4 regions of the Bacillus sp. C-3-6 genome follow, and region 4 is predicted to be linked to each of the others. Evidence: riboswitches for the same ligand, from Rfam matches in the RefSeq annotation. Region 4 holds a riboswitch; each other region holds the start of a gene.
The links. Region 4 has a riboswitch for lysine ahead of lysA (diaminopimelate decarboxylase). Riboswitches for the same ligand answer to the same signal wherever they lie in the genome.
Positions count from the first base shown of each region.

Region 1: another riboswitch for lysine. It lies ahead of ACW0JX_RS14970 (amino acid permease); the one in region 4 lies ahead of lysA (diaminopimelate decarboxylase).
Region 2: another riboswitch for lysine. It lies ahead of ACW0JX_RS04525 (amino acid permease); the one in region 4 lies ahead of lysA (diaminopimelate decarboxylase).
Region 3: another riboswitch for lysine. It lies ahead of ACW0JX_RS08945 (aspartate kinase); the one in region 4 lies ahead of lysA (diaminopimelate decarboxylase).

Region 1 covers NZ_CM137247.1:2,900,191-2,905,235, reverse strand. Annotated here, with positions in the region: gene ACW0JX_RS14980 (DNA alkylation repair protein) at 1-265, opposite strand, end outside; gene ACW0JX_RS14975 (iron-sulfur cluster biosynthesis family protein) at 299-604, opposite strand; gene ACW0JX_RS14970 (amino acid permease) at 718-2,184, opposite strand; lysine riboswitch at 2,297-2,490, opposite strand; gene ACW0JX_RS14965 (GNAT family N-acetyltransferase) at 2,811-3,260, shown strand; gene ACW0JX_RS14960 (sulfite exporter TauE/SafE family protein) at 3,297-4,307, opposite strand; gene ACW0JX_RS14955 (VOC family protein) at 4,406-5,045, shown strand, end outside.
Region 2 covers NZ_CM137247.1:878,993-884,037, forward strand. Annotated here, with positions in the region: gene ACW0JX_RS04520 (ABC transporter permease) at 1-954, opposite strand, end outside; gene ACW0JX_RS04525 (amino acid permease) at 1,015-2,439, opposite strand; lysine riboswitch at 2,586-2,767, opposite strand; gene racE (glutamate racemase) at 2,969-3,799, shown strand; gene ACW0JX_RS04535 (DUF3626 domain-containing protein) at 3,912-4,997, shown strand.
Region 3 covers NZ_CM137247.1:1,718,896-1,723,940, forward strand. Annotated here, with positions in the region: gene asnA (aspartate--ammonia ligase) at 52-1,035, shown strand; gene ACW0JX_RS08935 (helix-turn-helix domain-containing protein) at 1,178-1,603, shown strand; gene ACW0JX_RS08940 (VOC family protein) at 1,894-2,346, opposite strand; gene ACW0JX_RS08945 (aspartate kinase) at 2,575-3,804, opposite strand; lysine riboswitch at 4,007-4,193, opposite strand; gene ACW0JX_RS08950 (DoxX-like family protein) at 4,385-5,045, shown strand, end outside.
Region 4 covers NZ_CM137247.1:1,393,722-1,398,766, forward strand. Annotated here, with positions in the region: gene pssA (CDP-diacylglycerol--serine O-phosphatidyltransferase) at 1-567, opposite strand, end outside; gene ACW0JX_RS07230 (LTA synthase family protein) at 756-2,642, opposite strand; gene ACW0JX_RS07235 (DUF3888 domain-containing protein) at 2,897-3,292, shown strand; lysine riboswitch at 3,382-3,563, shown strand; gene lysA (diaminopimelate decarboxylase) at 3,744-5,045, shown strand, end outside.

The sequences.
Region 1 (5,045 bases), 1.5 Mb from region 4:
ATGTGCCTACTTCTGTTGTATTTTCTGGTCCTAATGTTTTCAGTAATATATGTATTGCGGCATTAAAATCTTTTTGTAAAGCATTGTGTAATTCATCTGCAATTACTTCAATACGCTGTTTTAACTCTAAATTTTCAACTTTACAAGCTACAGAATCTACAAAGATGCTTTTAGAGAAACAAGGATCGTGTTTACAAATAGAATCAGCTATTTTTTCTGCTAATTCTTCATTAAATAAAAATTTTAACGGAACATATTTACCCATTTTTTCACCTCGGTGGTCAAATGAAAACAATTTTTATTTTTTAATCGACAATCCATAAACCAAAGTCTCACTCGGAGTCGTAACACTAAAACCTGTCGTCTTATAATCAAGTTTCACCGTATCACCAGTGTAGTCTTTCGTGAATGAATCCATTTGTACGATAAGCTCTGCATCTTCATATACAACATCATCTGCGTTATATGTATCCCAAATTAAATCGACATCAACGAAAATACTACAAGAGTTCGTCATTGTTCCTCTAATGCGAACGATTTTTTTATCTTCACGTTCTAATCTATGTATAGCTGCTTTCGCTTCATCAGTAATGCGAATGTTCATTATATCCCAACCTTTATTTATATTTCCTTTATTATTGCAAAAACAGGAGCAATAGGGAAGTAAAGAGGTTTGCAACAAAAAACGAGCAAACAAATTTGTTTGCTCGTTTCACTTTATTTTAGTTCACATTTATCAAGTGGAATCACTTTTGTTTTTTTCGTAAATTTATAACCTAACCATAGTACTAAGAAGAGTGGTAAACCGATGTAAGAAACGAGTACACCGTTCCAATCAATTGCTTCACCCATAAATGCGCCGTAGTTTTGTCCTAAAATTACGATGATACAAAGTGTAAATGCGAAGATTGGACCGAATGGGAACCATTTTGCTCTATATGGTAAGTCATTTAAATCTTTTCCTTGTGCGATATATGCTTTACGGAAACGGTAATGACTAATTGCAATTCCAACCCATGCGATAAAACCAGACATTCCGGATGCGTTTAATAACCAAATGTATACAACACCATCACCGAATAAAGAAGCAATGAAAGCAATACTACCAACAATTGACGTTACGATTAACGCGTTAACAGGTACACCGCGGCTATCTAATTTACCAAGAAACTTTGGTGCTTTTCCTTGGCGTGCTAAATCCCAAAGCATACGAGTTGATGCATACATACCAGAGTTACCAGCAGATAGTACAGCAGTTAAAATAACAGCGTTCATAACAGAAGCAGCAAAGGCAACGCCCGCTTTTTCAAAAATAAGTGTAAACGGACTTACTGTAACATCACTTGCAGCAAGGCTTTCAGTTGTATAAGGAATTAATAAACCGATAACGAGAATCGCAAGGATATAGAATAAAAGAATACGCCAAAAGATTGAACGAATTGCTTTTGGGATATTACGTTCTGGATCAGACGTTTCACCAGCAGCTACTCCTAATAGTTCAGTACCTTGGAATGAGAAACCAGCTGCCATAAACACACCGATAATTGCCATGATACCGCCGTTAAATGGTGCATCTGCAACAGTGAAGTTTTTAAATCCAACCGTTTCACCGCCCATAATTCCAAAAATCATCATGAAACCAACAATTAAAAAGATAATAATTGTAACTACTTTAATAAGTGCGAACCAATATTCAGATTCACCAAACCCTTTAACAGATAAATAGTTTAAAAGGAAAATAATAGCTAAACATAATCCGCTCCAAATAAGAGAAGGGGTATCTGGGAACCAAAATTTCATAATTAATGTTACGGCTGCAAGTTCAGCAGCAATCGTAATTGCCCAGTTATACCAATAGTTCCATCCAAGTGCAAAGCCAAGTGATGGATCAACAAATTTTGTTGCATACGTGCTAAAAGATCCAGTAACAGGCATGTAAGCTGCAAGTTCAGCTAAGCTTGTCATTAAAAAATAAACCATAATTCCAATTGCGGCGTATGCAATTAATGCGCCACCAGGTCCAGCTGTATGGATGACACCACCGCTGGCAAGAAATAGTCCGGTACCAATTGTACCACCGAGAGAAATCATCGTAAGGTGACGAGATTTTAATCCGCGTTTTAATTCACCTTGTCCTTGTGTAGTTTGCGTTTTAGAGGTAGATTGATTTGTTGCGCTATTCATGTTCAACACTCCTTTTCTTGTAGGTTAGGAAGGAGCGGGGGAGAAAAATACAAAAAACCGCCAAAGGAATTTGGCGGAACGTTTCACAAATAACCACCCCATCATACCCTTCCGTTAAGATAGCACCCCACGTTTACACGGTAATTTTGTAAACGTGACAGTTCTGTTCCTTTCGGAGACAGCCCCAGCTCATATTTCCAGAGAAGAAATATAAACTTCGGCAACTTTTCCTTTCAAACGGAGTCAGCTGACATTCTCTGTGTCTCGTCCGTTTTACTATTAAAAGTCGCAACCTCTACCTCATCGGATTGATGAGGATTTATATATTGCTAAGATTTTTAATATATGGCAATTGTAATGACTTTCTGAATATATTGCAAGATATTTTGTTAGGAAAAGTCAAAAAATATCGGTTATTGTATAGGAAACGCTTGCAAAACTCCACCCGAACCTACTATTATGTAGCAATAAGCAAAGAAAAAATTGTTATACAAATGTTTCGCAAAAAATATTGAAAAACCCTCTAAATTAAAAGAAAATTCAGAAAAATATAATTCGACATTCATAATAAAGCCATATTATTTGTTATAATTAGAGTAACGTTTAAGCAAAAAGGGGAAATCAAAATGAAATTAGAAACAGAAAGGCTCTATATAGTGCCGTGTACAGAAGAGAGGATTCAAGTCGCTAACGAGCAAGGATACAATAGCGGCCCGCATATTGTAGGGCATGTAAAGAATGTAAAACAAGATGCAACTTTATTGCCATGGGGGGCGTGGTATGTTCTTCGAAAAGAAGATGATAGCATTTTAGGTGATATTGGGTTTAAAGGGAAACCAAACGAGGATCAAACAGTAGAAATTGGCTATGGATTCATTGAGAAATATTGGAATCAGGGCTATGCAACAGAAGCTGTAAAAGAACTAATCGATTGGGCTTTCAAAACAGGTGAGGTAGAAACAATAATTGCAGAGACACTTCTAGATAATTATAGTTCGATGCGTGTTTTAGAAAAGTTACATATGAAGAGAGTAAATGCTACAGAAACGATGATTAATTGGAAAATAGAAAAATAAAAAATACCGCTCTAAATTGGGCGGTATTTCTTATAGTTATGGTAGCATTTGCTTCTGATCATTCGGATACTCAGCCGTTGACGTATTAGGACGATTGGAATGATTACGAACAGCAATGAAAATAGAAATAATAACGACAAGACCAACTGCAACGTAAGAAAGTGAAATAATAGTTGGATCCACTTTAAATGTAGTAAGCAGTGTACGAATGTTTGTAAAGATAATAAGACCACCAACTAATACGCCAAGTAAATGAGAAGGAACGATGCGAACTAGCCATGCCGCGATTGGTGCCGCTACGATACCACCGAGCATGAGAGAAAATACCCAAACCCAGCTTACTTGTTCCCAGCCAAGTGAGATGAAGAAGCCAATTGTTGCAGCAAGTGAAACAGGAAATTCACTCGTATCTACAGATCCAATAACTTTTCTAGCTTCATTTCCTCTTGCTAGAAGAACGGGGGTCGTAATCGGCCCCCAACCACCGCCACCAGTTGAATCAACGAACCCAGCGAATAAACCAAGCGGTACAAGTTGTTTTGCAGACATACGCTTATTTGAAGTGACAATTTGTTTTTGAATGATGAATCGTAATAAAATATAAACCCCTAAAGTAAATAAAAATACGGAAATGTACGGTTTGATTACATCTCCAGGCAAGTTACTTAAAAAACATGCCCCAACAAATGCGCCGATTGCCCCAGGTAATGTAAGCCTGGAAACTGTATATTTATCAACGTTTCCAAATTTGATATGAGATGCGCCAGAAGCTGCAGTTGTAACGACTTCAGCTAAATGAACCGATGCGGAAGCTACAGCCGGTGCAATACCAAACATTAATAATAGTGAAGTAGACGTTACCCCATACGCCATTCCGAGTGCTCCATCGATCAATTGAGCGAAAAATCCAATAATAGCAAAGACAATTAATTTCTGCATAAATAATCCTCCTGTAATAATAAATGAAAAAGACACTTTTCCCGTATGAGAAAAGTGCCTTTGGTTTTTCCAATCAGCAATAATTAAATTTGTTTCATTATAATACATATTAATCGTATAAATCAACTAGGTTTTAAAGTTTTTGAATTGAATGAAAGAAAAATAAAATATACAATAAAAGGATGGAGAGAAAGGGGAGAAAGAATATGTTAGCATTTGATCATCTCGTTCACGCAGTGCAATCTACACCGGAGGAAGCGGCAAAACAAATGCAGAAGCTTGGATTTCATACCGCACTAGGCGGAGAGCATACTACTTGGGGTACTTGGAATAGTTTAAGTTATTTTGATTTATCATCTATAGAATTTTTAGCAGTTCAGCATGAAGAAAAAGCGAAAGAAGCAGAAAATCCATTAGTACAAGAAACAGTGGTGAAACTACAAAATGGAGAAGGAATGCTACAAATCGCGATCCGAACAGATGCAATTGAGGAGCTAGCAGTTAACTTTAATAAGTACGGCTTACATACGATAGGGCCATTTGAAGGGAAACGCATGAGAAAAGATGGCCGGCTTTTAGAATGGAAAATGTTATTTGTTAAGCAAGAAGAGAACGGACCGAAATTACCTTTCTTTATACAGTGGAATGAAACGGACGAAGAAAGAAGAAACGATTTACGTAACAGTGGGACGATCACTGAACATAAAAACAAAGTGCAACAAATTGAAACGATTCATTACGCAGTAAAAAACGTTCGAGAAACAGTACGGAAATGGAAAAAAGTAATGGGACTATCTACAAGCTCAGTTGTGAAAAATGAAAAATGGAATGCTGAGAGTCAAAGTG
Region 2 (5,045 bases), 510 kb from region 4:
ACGGAGCTGCATAGAAATCATATATAGAACGATGTAAGCGATAGCGCCTTTTACGTATATATTTGGTATGAAATATAAGGCGAAAGCACCGAGCAATCCTAAGCGAATATATATACCGAAATAATCATTCCCGCGTAAAAATGCTAATGTATGTAAATAGAAGAAAGTTGCTCTTTTTTTATGTAATAAAGGTTCAATCCAATTTGTAAGCCATTTTCTTTTATTTACTTGTTTGTTCAGTTGCGGAACATCAGTGAAGATGCTAGCGAATTGATAAAAACGAACATTCATTTTTTCTTCTTGCTCGATTATGTAATCCCACGGTATTCGTTTTGTAGGCTGTTTTTTTGTATATAGAAGTAGGAAAGCAAGTAGTAAGAGTAATCCGCCTAATATGAGAACATTTGCGGAATAAAACAGCATGAAAATGATTAGGGCGTTACAAGTAATACGAATGATTAGCCATATGTTTTTTTCGTGACTATCACGCCACATCCAATGTATGTACATGTTCCAGGCTTTCGTAATCATTAACATGATAAAGATTGTACATAAAAAAGGAACCGTTAATTGCAATGATTGCATAGCAAGTGGAACGAGAATAAGGAACGTAAATAACAATGGGAAAAGCTGAATGATGTAATTGTATAGAAGAGATTTTTTGAAATAAGATGTTAACTTCTCTTCTAGTGCTAGTAAATAGACAGCATCAGGTTTTTGAATAAATGTACGGATAGGGCATCTCGTTATAATGAATGTAAGTACAATCGTTATAATTATTAAAGATATTCCTTTAGAAGGAGATGCTTTTAGAAACTGAGCATAATAATATGCACCAACGCATGAAATAAAGATAAAGCTATATAGTAAACCGTTAATCATACGTGCAAAGTATGTAATGATATTTTGAATATGTTGTTGGAAGCGACTGCTCCATAGCGATTCGATTGACATGTTTTTCACCTCTTTGTTCTATTATATATGTTTTACAAAAGAAAAAACGAGCAAATTGCGTTATGCAACTTGCCCGTTTTTCTTTTCGTTATTTTTTTTCTGATCACGATTCATTAATGGATAGAAAGCAAATCCGATTACGAATAAACCAATTCCGAGAAGGAACGTTTTTATATCGGATGCGCCGGTTTTAATAACCCATAGTGCGTAGCAAAGTGCGATAACTGCGACTATGCCATCTGTAATTCTTGCCCGCATTTCATTTTTATATGTTTCACCAGTTGCGACTAGTTTTAACTGGAAGATTGGTGAAACGAGATATGGAATGAGGTAGGCCAGTGTTGATACGGTAATAACGAATGTATAAGCTTCCGCAATGGTTCCTGATAATGTTGAGAATAGGAACACTTGCGACATAATGTTTGTTAATCGTAATGAGTAAATTGGACTTCCTTTTTTATTTGTTTTCGTGAAGAAGGAAGGGAAGAAACCTTCTTTTGCTGCTTGATATGGTACTTCTGAGCTTAATAAAATCCAGCCTAAGATAGAACCGAACAGGGAAGTAAGAGCAAGTAATGCCATCAGTTTCCCGCCGCCATGACCCATTGCAGCGTTTAATGCATCTGCTAATGGACGTTCAGAAGCTTGTAATTTATCAACGTGAAGTACACCCATTGTTAAAATTGTAATTCCTAAGTAAATCGCAACTGTAATAAGTAATCCCGCAACTGTTGCACGTTTTACCGTTTTTGGAGAAACAGCACGGTTTGATAAAAGAACGGCTGATTCAATTCCGATAAACGCCCAAAGCGTTGTAAGAGCAGCTAAATTTACTTGTGAAAGAAGACCGTGTGATGCACCTGATTTATCAATCATCGGTGTGTACCATTGTCCAAATTTAGAAGCTTCGAATGCAAATAACGTAACGACGATGAATAAAAGGAATCCAGTTACTTTCGTTGTTGTTGCTAAGAAGTTTAGTTTTCCAGCTCCGCTTACACCATTTGTTAATATAATATGAGTTCCCCAAAGTAAGATGGAACAAATCATAAATGTAATTAGTTTTCCGACTTCTATGTTAAAAGAACCGATTGAAAATAGTAGTCGCGTATCTTTCATAATTGGGAAGAAGAGTGATAAATATCCCGCAAATGATGTAATGATGGCAACGTTACTTGCCCAGTTTGCAACCCAATATCCCCATACCATACTGAATCCAGCCATTTTTTTCTTTTTTGGTGTTGAGAATAAAGCATATGCATGACTTTGTGGTCCTGTCGTTAAATCAGGACGACGAATTGCTAAATTACCGAAAACAAGAGCTAGCATTAAAACACCAAACCCTGTTGTTAACCAAGCTAAAGTGACACCGAGTGGGCTTGCTGTTTGTGCCAACGTACTTGGCACCATGAAAATACCAGCGCCAACCATGTTACCGACAACGAAAGCTGTTAGTACCCAAAAGCCCCATTTTTTTTGTTGCATAGAAAATACCTCCAAAGTTAGTATAACCAAGTCAAGCGAGGAGATATGTATGTCTTCTTAGTAGAGAAGAGAAGTCCCAAACAAAACAAAAAAAGCACGTAATCTGCCGCTACATGCTTTCTATCTTATAAGAAACCCACGACATACCTCTCGATAGCTCTCCACAAACGAAACGTTTGTGACAGTTCTGCACTTATTAAATGCAGACCCAGCAAGCGTGCATGGTGGACACGACTTACTTCGGCAACCATTCCTTTCTCATTCCTTCATCAATGCCACTACATCTCCTGAAATGATACTCTTAATGATTGCAACCTCTACCTCACCGAGATACGAATGAGGATTTAAATATTAAATTAACGTCTTTAAGAGTAACAAATGTATTTTTATACGTCAATGGATATAGTAATAATCAGATTATAGAGAAGAGTTTGTGATTAAAAGTAAGAGGGATTGTTATGTGATATTTGAATTTTCGTAATATAATACATGTTATTGGCGCTAGATGATTGAAAAGGGGATGAAATAAATGTCTGTATGTCATAAACATTCAGTAATAGGTGTGTTAGATTCGGGAGTTGGGGGATTAACAGTTGCGAGCGAAATTATAAGACAATTGCCTAAAGAAAGCATTTATTATATTGGTGATAATAAGCGTTGCCCGTATGGGCCAAGAAGTGTAGAGGAGGTGCAATCTTTCGTATTTGAAATGGTTGAGTTCCTCAAACAGTTTCCATTAAAAGCGCTAGTCGTAGCATGTAATACTGCTGCAGCTGCTGCATTGACTGCGCTGCAAGAAGCACTTTCCATTCCAGTTATTGGCGTTATACATCCAGGAGCAAGAGCGGCAATTAAAGTAACAAAGAAAGAGAAAATCGGAGTAATTGGAACTGTAGGTACGATAAAATCTAATATGTATGAAAAAGCATTACATGAGCTTGATACATATTTGGAAGTGTATAGTCATGCGTGTCCGACTTTAGCTACAGTTGTAGAAAATCGATTAGAAGATATAGCATATGTCACGCAGCAAGTGAAACAAGCTTTACTTCCATTAACGAAAGAAGATATAGATACGTTAATTCTTGGATGTACGCATTATCCACTTTTAGAGTCCTATATTAAAAAGGAACTAGGAGAGGCTGTAACGATTATTAGTTCTGCAGAAGAAACAGCGATAGAGTTAAGTACCATTTTACAGCACAAAGGAATTTTGTCTGACAATCTGAATCCGAAGCATCGTTTTTTTACAACGGGATCTGTTTTATCATTTGAACATATTGCTGAGCGATGGCTAGGATATCACATTTCTGTAGAATGTGTGGATTTACCCGTAAAGAATGCTCGTATCTGTAATTAGACTGTATTAAAGTACTTTTTGTTCAATAAATTAGGTTAGTTGCATAAGAAGGAAAAAATGCACTTTTAATTGAAATGATTAAGGTCATTTTAATTAAAGGAGAGGTTTGATTATGGAATTATCAAGATCTCAATTATTTGCTTTAGAGTATATTTCAAAATATGCAGAGAACGAAAAACGTGGGGCTAAAGCAACAATTAATCATATACTTAACATGTGTAATATTACAGATGAAATATTTGAAGAAGCTGTCGCTAATTTAAAATCTCATGCAAGGATCGCTTTACACTTTCATCCAGACAGACTAGATTCGAGTATGAAAAGTGTTGCTGAAGCATTGTTTGAACAAGGAGTATATAAAAGTCAATTTGAAACGTTGCTATCTAATGGAAGCGTATCTGCTTACCCTGGTGGTGAACGTGACCTTTGGGAAAAGAGAATATTTGGAGGGGCATATCAATTAGAAGGCGTAACGAATGATCAACGTCCAAAATACGGAGCGCTAAATTTGATGTTACATCCAGATGGGCCGGCTCCGCGTTTTGGATCCTGTTATTTTCTCTTATCTCCAAAAGTTTCTTCGCGCTCTACATATACATATTTAGATTCACATCAAGATCCGAAAGAAAAGGGGACTTATGAGGAGTTTGATATGATTTTAGCTGCTCTTTTGGAAGAGGCATTCGTAAGAGATTTTGCAATTGGTGAAGGAAATTTGACTCCAACAATAATAATTAATCATTTATTGGCTAATCTGAAAAGGCCGTTTATAGATTTAGTAAGCAAAGAGCCAGCCCGTAATCTTAATCATTATATTGAAGCGCAGATTCATGGAGAGATTTCTCTTAAAGAAGACGTAGAGGTGCTTGTTGCAGATCCTTCATTTAAGGGTACGGTTGTAGGAAGAGTTTTAGAAGAAATTTGCCTGAAGTATGCTATTGATTTGTATTGGCACATCGGTTTTGTACTTATGGTAGACGAAGTTCCGATGGATTTTAGAGGTTCAAAAATGCCATCTTTAGCAAGACGCATTGCAAGGAATCATTGTATCGATGCAAATATAATTGGCTCTGCTGTAGTGGATTTGAAGCGCAATCCATTATCTTGGAGTGATCGTGGCACTTATGAAGAAGTGCTTCAGGAATTAAAATTATTATGGCATGTTTTAGTTCGATTTGGAAAACCAAATCGGAAGTAGAATGAAATACTTCGTTTTTCGGAAGTATTTATATAGAAAAGAAGCTGA
Region 3 (5,045 bases), 330 kb from region 4:
TTTTTGTTGGCTTCTTTTCACAACATCCAAACATTTTAGGAGGAAACCACCATGTATCAATCATTAATGACAGTAAGAGAGACTCAAATCGCAATTAAGGAAGTTAAAACATTCTTCGAGGACCAATTAGCAAAACGCCTTGAACTATTCCGCGTATCTGCACCATTATTCGTAACGAAAAAATCAGGATTAAACGATCACCTAAACGGTGTAGAACGTCCAATTGAATTTGATATGTTACATTCAGGAGAAGAATTAGAAATTGTTCATTCACTAGCGAAATGGAAACGATTTGCATTACATGAATACGGATATGAAGCTGGTGAAGGTTTATATACAAACATGAACGCGATTCGTCGTGATGAAGAACTTGATGCAACGCATTCCATTTATGTTGACCAATGGGATTGGGAAAAAATCGTTCAAAAAGAATGGCGTACTGTTGAATACTTACAAAAAACAGTACAAACAATTTATGGAATATTCAAAGATTTAGAAGATCACTTATTTGAAAAATATCCGTTCCTTGGAAAGTATTTACCGGAAGAAATTGTTTTCGTTACTTCTCAAGAATTAGAAGATAAATATCCAGAATTAACACCGAAAGATCGTGAACATGCAATTGCAAAAGAACACGGTGCAGTCTTCATTATCGGAATTGGTGATGCACTTCGTTCAGGTGAAAAGCATGACGGACGCGCAGCTGATTATGACGATTGGAAATTAAACGGTGACATTTTATTCTGGCACCCAGTACTACAATCTTCATTTGAGTTATCATCAATGGGAATTCGTGTTGATAGTAAATCGCTTGATGAGCAGTTAACGAAAACTGGTGAAGACTTCAAACGTGAGTATGATTTCCATAAAGGTATATTAGAAGACGTACTACCATTAACAATCGGCGGTGGCATTGGACAATCAAGAATGTGCATGTACTTCTTACGTAAAGCACATATCGGTGAAGTTCAATCTTCTGTATGGCCTGACGATTTACGTGCAGCTTGTAAAAAAGAAAACATTCATCTGTTTTAATAGAAGTGAGGGAATAGCTTAAATATAGAGCTATTCCCTCTTTTTTTAATTGTGTAAACGAATGGTTTACAGAGAGTTTTACTAATGGTTTCTTTCATTTATATCTCTTTTTATGTAATAATTTGTTAAAGGAGGGGACGTTATGAGCATAGGAGAGCAGCTAAAAAAACTACGAGAATCAAAGGGGTTTTCGCAAGAGGATGTTGCTAAAAAGATTGGTGTGACGAGGCAAGCAGTGTACAAATGGGAAAATGATAAAAGTTATCCTGATATTGATAATCTAATTTTACTAAGCGAAATGTACAATGTTACGCTTGATGAGTTAATAAAAGGGAAACAGAATATTAAAGAAAAAATACATATTGATGAAGAAGATGAGGATTTTGAGAAAGAGAATGATTTTGGCTTTTATATTGGGTTTGGATTGCTAATTATGAGTGCATTCATTGATTATGAAGGAATACAAGTATTTGTATTAGGAGTTGCACTATTCATGATGGTTTTTTATTCGAATGTGAAGAAAGTTATTTTGAATGAATATAGATCGTTTTTTCAAGAGAAAGAGTGAAAAGATATATGTGATAAAAAGTGAGAAGAGTTAGTTATATTTCCTAGGAAAGGGTATAACGAATATTTTCATTGTATTATAATGATTTTAGGATATCGGTAATATGAAAGCTATTTGGGTAGATCCTTGAAATCTATATGTAAAATGATAATAAAGTTATTTAATTTTAAAAGCTCAAACAAGCATAACCCCGTTCTAAAGCTAGGACGGGGTTCAAAATATAATAATAAAATCGCTTAAGAGTCTACGTTTTATTCAATGATAGTGCCTTTTTATAAAACGTCACTTGCTTATTTATTACCGAGTTCTTCCGCTAAACCGATTAAAATTCCTTCGACTCCACGAATGTAGCAGAGACGATACGAGTTCTCGTACTGAACTACTTCGCTAACGAGCTCTGCACCATGCTTAGTGAGTCTGGATACCATTTCGTCAATATCTTGAACGGTGAACATGACGCGTAGATAACCGAGGGCGTTTACAGGAGCTTTTCGGTGATCTGCTATAGTAGGAGGGGTGAGAAATCGCGAAAGTTCAATTCGGCTGTGGCCATCTGGAGTGACCATCATAGCAATCTCTACGCACTGAGAACCGAGTCCAGTTACGCGACCAGCCCATTCACCTTCGACATTGGCTCGACCTTCGAGATTCAAGCCAATCTCCTCAAAGAAAGAGATTGCGTCATCAAGGGATTCTACAACGATGCTGACATTGTCCATTCGTAGTAATTTGTTTTTTGCCATAGTCTTATCTCCTTATGTATAAAAATTTATTATTTAATCATCCTCATAATTATACTACTAAGTAGTTACAAATTCCTTTCAGTCAAAAACACCTTGTCATAGTATAGGAAAATGTGACAAGGTGTTTTTTTATATGTCATATAGCATCTTGTTAACGAACAGCTTTTATTTAATAGGAAGGAAGTAGATTAATATGATTTTTTTATAAGTGTTACTGAGCATATCAAATTAGCTCATTTGTACTAAAGGCCCAATTTTCGCCATAAATGATTGATGTAGCGCCTCAACCCCTGTTACTAAATGAAGGCGGTCAATAACGACAGACACTTTAATTTCTGATGTACTTACCATTTTAATATGAATATCTTCTTCTTTTAAAGTAGTAAACATATTTGCAGCGACACCAGGGTTAGATACCATGCCAGATCCTACGATTGATACTTTTGCTAAGTGATTTTCATGTTCTACAGATTCGTAGTGGAGAGTTTCTTGATTTTGTTCCAAAACTTTTAAAGTTTCTCTTAAATCATTCGAGTGAATGGAGAAAGAGAGATGTACAGTTCCTTCATTTGTAATACTTTGAATGATGATATCTACATTAATGTGTGCTGCTGCTAATGTAGAGAAAACTGTTGAAAGCGAGCCTTGTTCTAGTCCTTTAATTGTGACACGTGTAATGTTATCCTCAAATGCAATACCTTTAACGATTGATTGTTGTTCCATGTTACATTCTCCTTTTACAATTGTTCCGTTTTCTTGTTCCATACTTGAGCGAACTTCTAAAACTACGTTATGATTTTTAGCAAACTCAACAGCGCGCGGGTGTAATACGCCAGCACCGAGATTAGCAAGCTCTAACATTTCGTCATAAGAAATTTCGTCTAATTTGTAAGCGTCTTTTACAACTCGTGGGTCCGTTGTATATACGCCTGTCACATCCGTATAAATATCACATTTTTTTGCTTTAAGTGCAGCGGCTAGTGCGACAGCAGTCGTATCAGAGCCACCACGGCCAAGCGTTGTAATTTCATTTTCTACACTTATACCTTGGAAACCAGCTACGATAACAATTGTGCCTTCAGCAAGATAAGATTGAATACGATCTGTATGAATGTCAGTAATCCGTGCACTACTATGTACAGATTCTGTCGTAAGACCAGCTTGCCACCCTGTTAATGAAATTGCACGATAGCCTTTTGCTTGCAGTGCCATTGTTAATAATGAAATAGTTACTTGTTCTCCTGTAGATAGAAGCATATCCATTTCACGTTTACTTGGATTTTCTGTAATAACGTTAGCGAGTGCGACAAGTTCATCCGTGCTTTTTCCCATTGCTGAAACGACAGAGACAACGCTATGACCTCGTTCATATTCTTCAATAATTAAATTTGCTACATGTTGAATGCGCTCGACGCTTCCGACAGAAGTGCCACCAAATTTTTGAACAGTTGTTTCCATTACAAATTCCTTCTTTCGTCTATTTTTAAGAATAGATTAGGAAATATATAAATCCCAATACTCCTGTAGTTACCAGAAAGACAAACAAAAAACACCATCTCAAATAAGTGAGGATGGTGCTGTTACAGGAAAAGGGAAACAGAAAACGGAGCTAATAAAAAAACCGCCAAAAAAGGAATATCATAAAAAATGATATCTCTTTTTTGTAGATAGCTCTTCATACGTACACGTCTGTACATATGACAGTTCTGTTTCTATTCGAAAACAGCCCCAATTGATAAATGCAGAGAAACTTATCAATTTCGGCAATACTTCCTTTCATCTAAGTTCATAGACATCTCTGTGTCTCCATTAGAATACTCATAAGTATCGCAACCTCTATCTCACGTTTTAGGCGAGAGTGTTTGATTTATGAAGTTGTTGGTAACATTTGTTTTATAATAATTTAAATTTTTCGGGGAATCAAGTGTTTTGTATATATTTTAAAAATTCTTTCTTTTTCTGAGGGAGTTTGTGAAAAATGTAGCAAAATAAATTCATTGCATGTACATTAAACTTATAGTGCATAGGAGGTGGGAGAATGAAAAGGAAACAGCCTATTTATGTTGCGACAAAAATGAACACGACGATGGGAAAATTATGGGAATATACGCAAGAACCAGATATACATACAGAGTGGGATGCTCGCTTTACTGAAATTTCGTATTTAGAGAAAAAAGAAGGAGAACCACAGAAGTTTTTGTATAAAACAAAGATTGGATTTGGGCTTGAAATAGCTGGAGAAGGGGAATCAATAGGTGAAATAAGAAAAGAAACTGGTGAAAGAATTTCTTCTTTAAAATTTTGGACGGATAATACATTATCTCTTATTAAAATAGGACGTGGTTATTGGAAGTATACGCCGAATAAAGAATACATCCATTTTGAGACACAATATGATTATGATACAAGATTTGGTCGTATAGGAAATGTGATAGATTCCTATATTTTTCGTCCGTTATTAGGTTGGGCGACTGCTTGGAGTTTTGATGCCTTAAAATTATGGTTAGAAAAGGGGCTTCATCCTAGGTTACTAATTAGAAGAACAATGACGTATTGGCTCGTATGTTTTTTATTTGCTTTTGTATGGATATATCAAGGGATAGTGCCAAAACTACTTTTTACTCATTTAGAAGAAGTAAAGATGCTTTCTGTATTAATCGGTTCAAATGAAAATAGTGTATATATACTTAAAATAATTG
Region 4 (5,045 bases):
GATTCCAACTAAAAATAGTGTAATAATGATGCTATATCGTGGAATTGGTACATCTTTTAAACTTGGGATACGAATGCGGCTCACCATTAAAAATGCGAACGTTACAAATACGGTAATAAGAACGATTTTTGGAATGGTATGTGAAAATAATGTTAAGAAAGCAACAAGCCCTCCCGCTGCTGTAATCGGTACTCCAGTGAAATATTTCATTGAAGTAGAAGATGGTGTTACATTAAATCGTGCTAAACGATATGCTCCGAAAAGAGGGAATAATCCCGCTATGTATAATCCGATGATTCCGTAGTTTGAGAAAGATGTGTAATACATTAAAACAGCAGGTGCTGCACCAAATGTTACGACATCTGCAAGCGAGTCGAGCTCTTTTCCCATTTGTGAATCAACACGTAATAAACGAGCAACACGACCATCAAGACTATCTAACATCATCCCGATAAGTACTAAAATAGCAGCTGATTTATAATATCCTAAAGATGCATAGCCGATTGATAAAAATCCGCTATATAAATTTCCGAGCGTAAATAAGTTTGGAATAGCTGCTCTATACAAAATCTGATCCCTTGCTTTCTGTAATAAATTCTTAATTAGTGTATGAAAGTTTACTTATTTTATCATACCATAAATTTATTCCTCATACGAAAGAAATTACCAATTTGTGAAAGATTTCATAGAAGGATGATTTAAAAATTAAGTGAAAATAAAAAGAGGAAGCAACTTGTATAAAGTTGCTTCCTTTACTATTCAAATTTCGTTGTCATCGTTCCAGTTTTATATTGATTATTAGGATCGAAACGTAATAAATCTCCATAAATTAATTTATCGGAGAGTTTTAATTCTGTTTTTGTTTTTTCAATATACGGCTGACATAGCGTCATATCAGCTTCTTCACCCGTACTTCTTTTGTAGCACATATTTTTTGTATAAACATACTCTTCAGAAACAAAGCTACCATCACGCATTACCATAAGCGGGTCTTTTTCTTTAATAAATAAGTCAGTTCCAAATTCAACGGATTTATTTGTTTTAATACCAAGTAAATGAAGGAGCGTTGGTTTAATATCAATTTGACCAGATACTTTAGAAACAACTTTGCCTTCTTGACCAGGCACATGAATAATAAGAGGAACTCGTTGTAATTGCATAGAATCGAATGGTGTAATAGTATCTTTTCCTAGGAACTGTGCCATAGCTGCGTTATGATTTTCGGAAATACCATAATGATCACCATAAATGACAATAACGGAATTATCATACAGTCCTTCTTCTTTTAATTGTTTAATAAATAATTTAAGAGCTTCATCTGTGTAACGAACAGTTGGGAAGTAGCGGTTTACAACACCACTTTCTGAGTTGAATTCATCAACATATTGGTCTTCCGGATTTAGAAGAAACGGAAAATGATTTGTTAATGTAATAAATTTTGTATAGAACGGTTGCGGTAAAGATTTTAACTTTGGAATAGATTGTTCAAAGAACTGTTTATCTTTTAATCCCCAACCGACAGACATTTGTTCCGTTCCTGCGTAATCATTTAAATTAAAGTAACGATCATATCCAAGCGCAGGATACATTACATCCCGATTCCAAAACGTTTTATCATTTGAATGGAAGACGGCAGAAGAATATCCGTATTTCTTTAATTGTTCTGGTGTCGCTGTGTATTCGTTTGTTGCATGAGTAAAGAATACAGAACCACGATCTAGCGGATAAAGTGAGTTTTCAACGATAAATTCAGCATCAGAAGTTTTGCCTTGTCCAGTTTGATGATAGAAGTTATCGAAATAGAAACTATCCTTAATAAATTCATTTAAAAATGGGGTAATTTCTTTTCCATTTATTTTTTTATTAATAACAAAGCTTTGTGTAGATTCCATTGAAATTAAAATTACATTTTTACCTTTTGCAGCTCCAAATAAGTTTTTATCAACTTGTTTGTCTTTTGAGTCTGTATAGTTTTTGATTTCAGAAAATCCATCCCCACTTGCAAATACACGCTCAGCTGAAGACTTGGATTGAAGTGTAATATCAAATAGATGATATGTGTATAAACCTAAATTCTTTACGACAGTTTGACGGTCAAATGAGCGCGAGAACATTTGTGGTTTATAAATAACTGATACAACAATTTGTAGTGCTAATAAAGCTGTTACACCGCTAAAGAAAGTTCGCTTCTCTGAGCGGGAAAGTGGTGTTTTGTCGCCAAATGATGGGAATTTACGCGAAATAAACATTAAAATAATTGCATCTGCAAATAAAAGTAATGTTTTGTACGTAAAGAGTTCTTTTATACTTGTCCCTAAATCAGCCATATTGTTTGTTTGGAATAAAACCGGGAAAGTAACGAAATCGTTATAGAACCCATAAAACATTGCGTTTCCAAATAAAATAAATGACAGTATAAAACTGATTCCAATTATAATTCGGTTTCGGTGCTTAGATGCAAGTAAAGCTAAGCCGAAAAATAAAAGTAACGCAGCTAGTGGATTAATAAAAAGCATGAATTCTTCAAAGAAATTATCAATTTTAATATCAAATGCTAGCTTGTACACAATATATGTTTTAATCCATAGTAAAACGACTGCAACGAGTGCAAATCGCAGTTTTGGAAACAGATGTTGTAGCATAATATACTCCTCTCCTAAAAAGCATGACAGTTCTTGTGAGTCAGTTTGCTTAACGACTCATTTTATATATACGAACAGTCCTTTGTTATTATGATTATTATACTATGAGTATCATTATACGAAAATAAAAGAGAGTTGTGGGCTTTTTTATAATAATCGAGTAGAAAAAGAGTGGTGGGAGACAATAAAACAGAATTTCTATGTATGATAATTATCGTACGCAGAAAGAATCGCGTGATAATACGGAGGTTATAATGCGAAAATTATTATATTTTATAGCATGTAGTAGTGTTATACTTTTTACCTCACCGAGTGTGTCAATAGCTCAATATGATGCACCTCTTATGGAAGATGCACTTTATTCTGTTTTATTTCCAAAAATAAATAAAGCAATTGAAAAACAATATGGAAGTTTGAAACCGTATCAATGTCCTAAAATTATTAGTTTAAAAAAAGTGTATAGCGGTACATATTTATTTCAAGCAAGTATTGAAGTGACAAAGTATGAACGTGTTGCTGGGAAAATTGCTCCCCCATTTGAGAAGGTAACGATTACATTTAATAACGAAGAAGGCGAATGGGAAGTGAAAAAGATTTCAGTAAAGCGCTTACCAAATGATGCAAAATTAAACTGTAAAAAAACAATATAAAAAATTGTTTGACAAATAAAATGGTCCTTTGGTATTGTTAATAGCAACAATTAGATGTTTGAAAATTAAATAGACTTACCTCATCTACTCTCAAAGGTAGAGGCCGCGATAGGAAAGAGTAAGCTATGGGAGATTTCATGGAATCTGTGATCATAGGCTGAAAGGGACTATTGCCGAAATATAAGAATAACCATCTTATTCATATATTGGGACTACATTGAATAAATGTAGTACTGTCATAAGATTTATTTTATGGAGAGCTATTTGGAGATGTTGATGCGGTTTCTTATTTTGAGGAGATAACAACTCGTTTATTTTTTCAATATATATTTTTCCTAATAAGAAACGCGTGTGAACATTGTTCCGCGCGTTTTTTGTCTATCTAAAAGCGTGCTGCAATGAATAGAAGATTGGGGTTATGAGTTTTAGAGGAAATAAGGGAGGAATTTAAATGTATTTACACGGCACAAGCCGAATTAATGGGCAAGGACACTTAGAAATTGGAGGGTGCGATACGACGCAGCTAGCAAAGCAATACGGAACACCACTTTATGTATACGATGAAGAGTCTATTCGAGGAAAATGCCGAGCATTTCATCGTGCTTTTAAAGAAAGTGGTTTCTCTTATCAAGTAGCATATGCAAGCAAGGCGTTCTTGTGCATGGAGATGTGCCGAGTAGCTCGTGAAGAGAATATGTCATTAGACGTTGTTTCTGGAGGAGAATTATATACTGCGCTCCAAGCAGGATTTCCAGCATCACGTATTCATTTTCATGGAAATAATAAAACAGAAGAAGAGATAGTGATGGCTCTTCAGGCGAATATCGGTTGTTTTGTCGTAGATAATTTCTTTGAATTAGAAGTTTTACACGATTTAGCGATGCAACATGGAAAGTTTGTGAACATATTAATTCGTGTAACGCCTGGAGTAGAGGCGCACACACATGAATATATTACAACAGGCCAAGATGATTCGAAATTTGGATTTGGCGTTTCAAACGGTCAAGCGATACAGGCAATTGGATTTGCTTTACAAAAATCCAATTATAATGTGCTAGGGATTCATTCACATATCGGATCGCAAATATTTGAAACAGCTGGCTTTGTTCGAGCGATTGAAGTTCTTCGCCAATTTTTAGAAGAAGTGAGAGAGCAAACAAACTATGTAGTAAAAGTGTTAAATGTAGGCGGGGGATTTGGAATACGCTACACAGAGTCGGATACACCGTTAACTCTTGAGACATATGTGCGAGCTGTAACAAGTGCAGTGAGAGAACAATTTACTGTATGTGAATATCCATTGCCAGAAATATGGATTGAACCAGGCCGTAGCATTGTAGGTGATGCTGGGACAACAATTTATACAGTTGGGTCTGTGAAAGATATTCCTGGTATTCGGAAATATGTATCAGTCGATGGTGGAATGACAGATAATTTAAGACCTGCTTTATATAGTGCGCGTTATGAAGCAATGTTAGCGAATCGAGGGAATGATGAGAATGAGGAACTCGTTTCGATTGCGGGGAAATGTTGTGAGAGCGGAGATATGTTGATTTGGGATATTCATTTACCGAAAGTCGCTTCTGCTGATTTACTAGCAGTTTCCTGTACAGGAGCCTACGGGTACTCGATGGCGAATAATTACAATCGGATTCGAAGACCAGCCGTTGTCTTTGCAAAAGGCGGAACATCGCAAGTAGTTGTGGAACGCGAAACATATGAAAATATTATTGGGAACGATCGCATACGTATT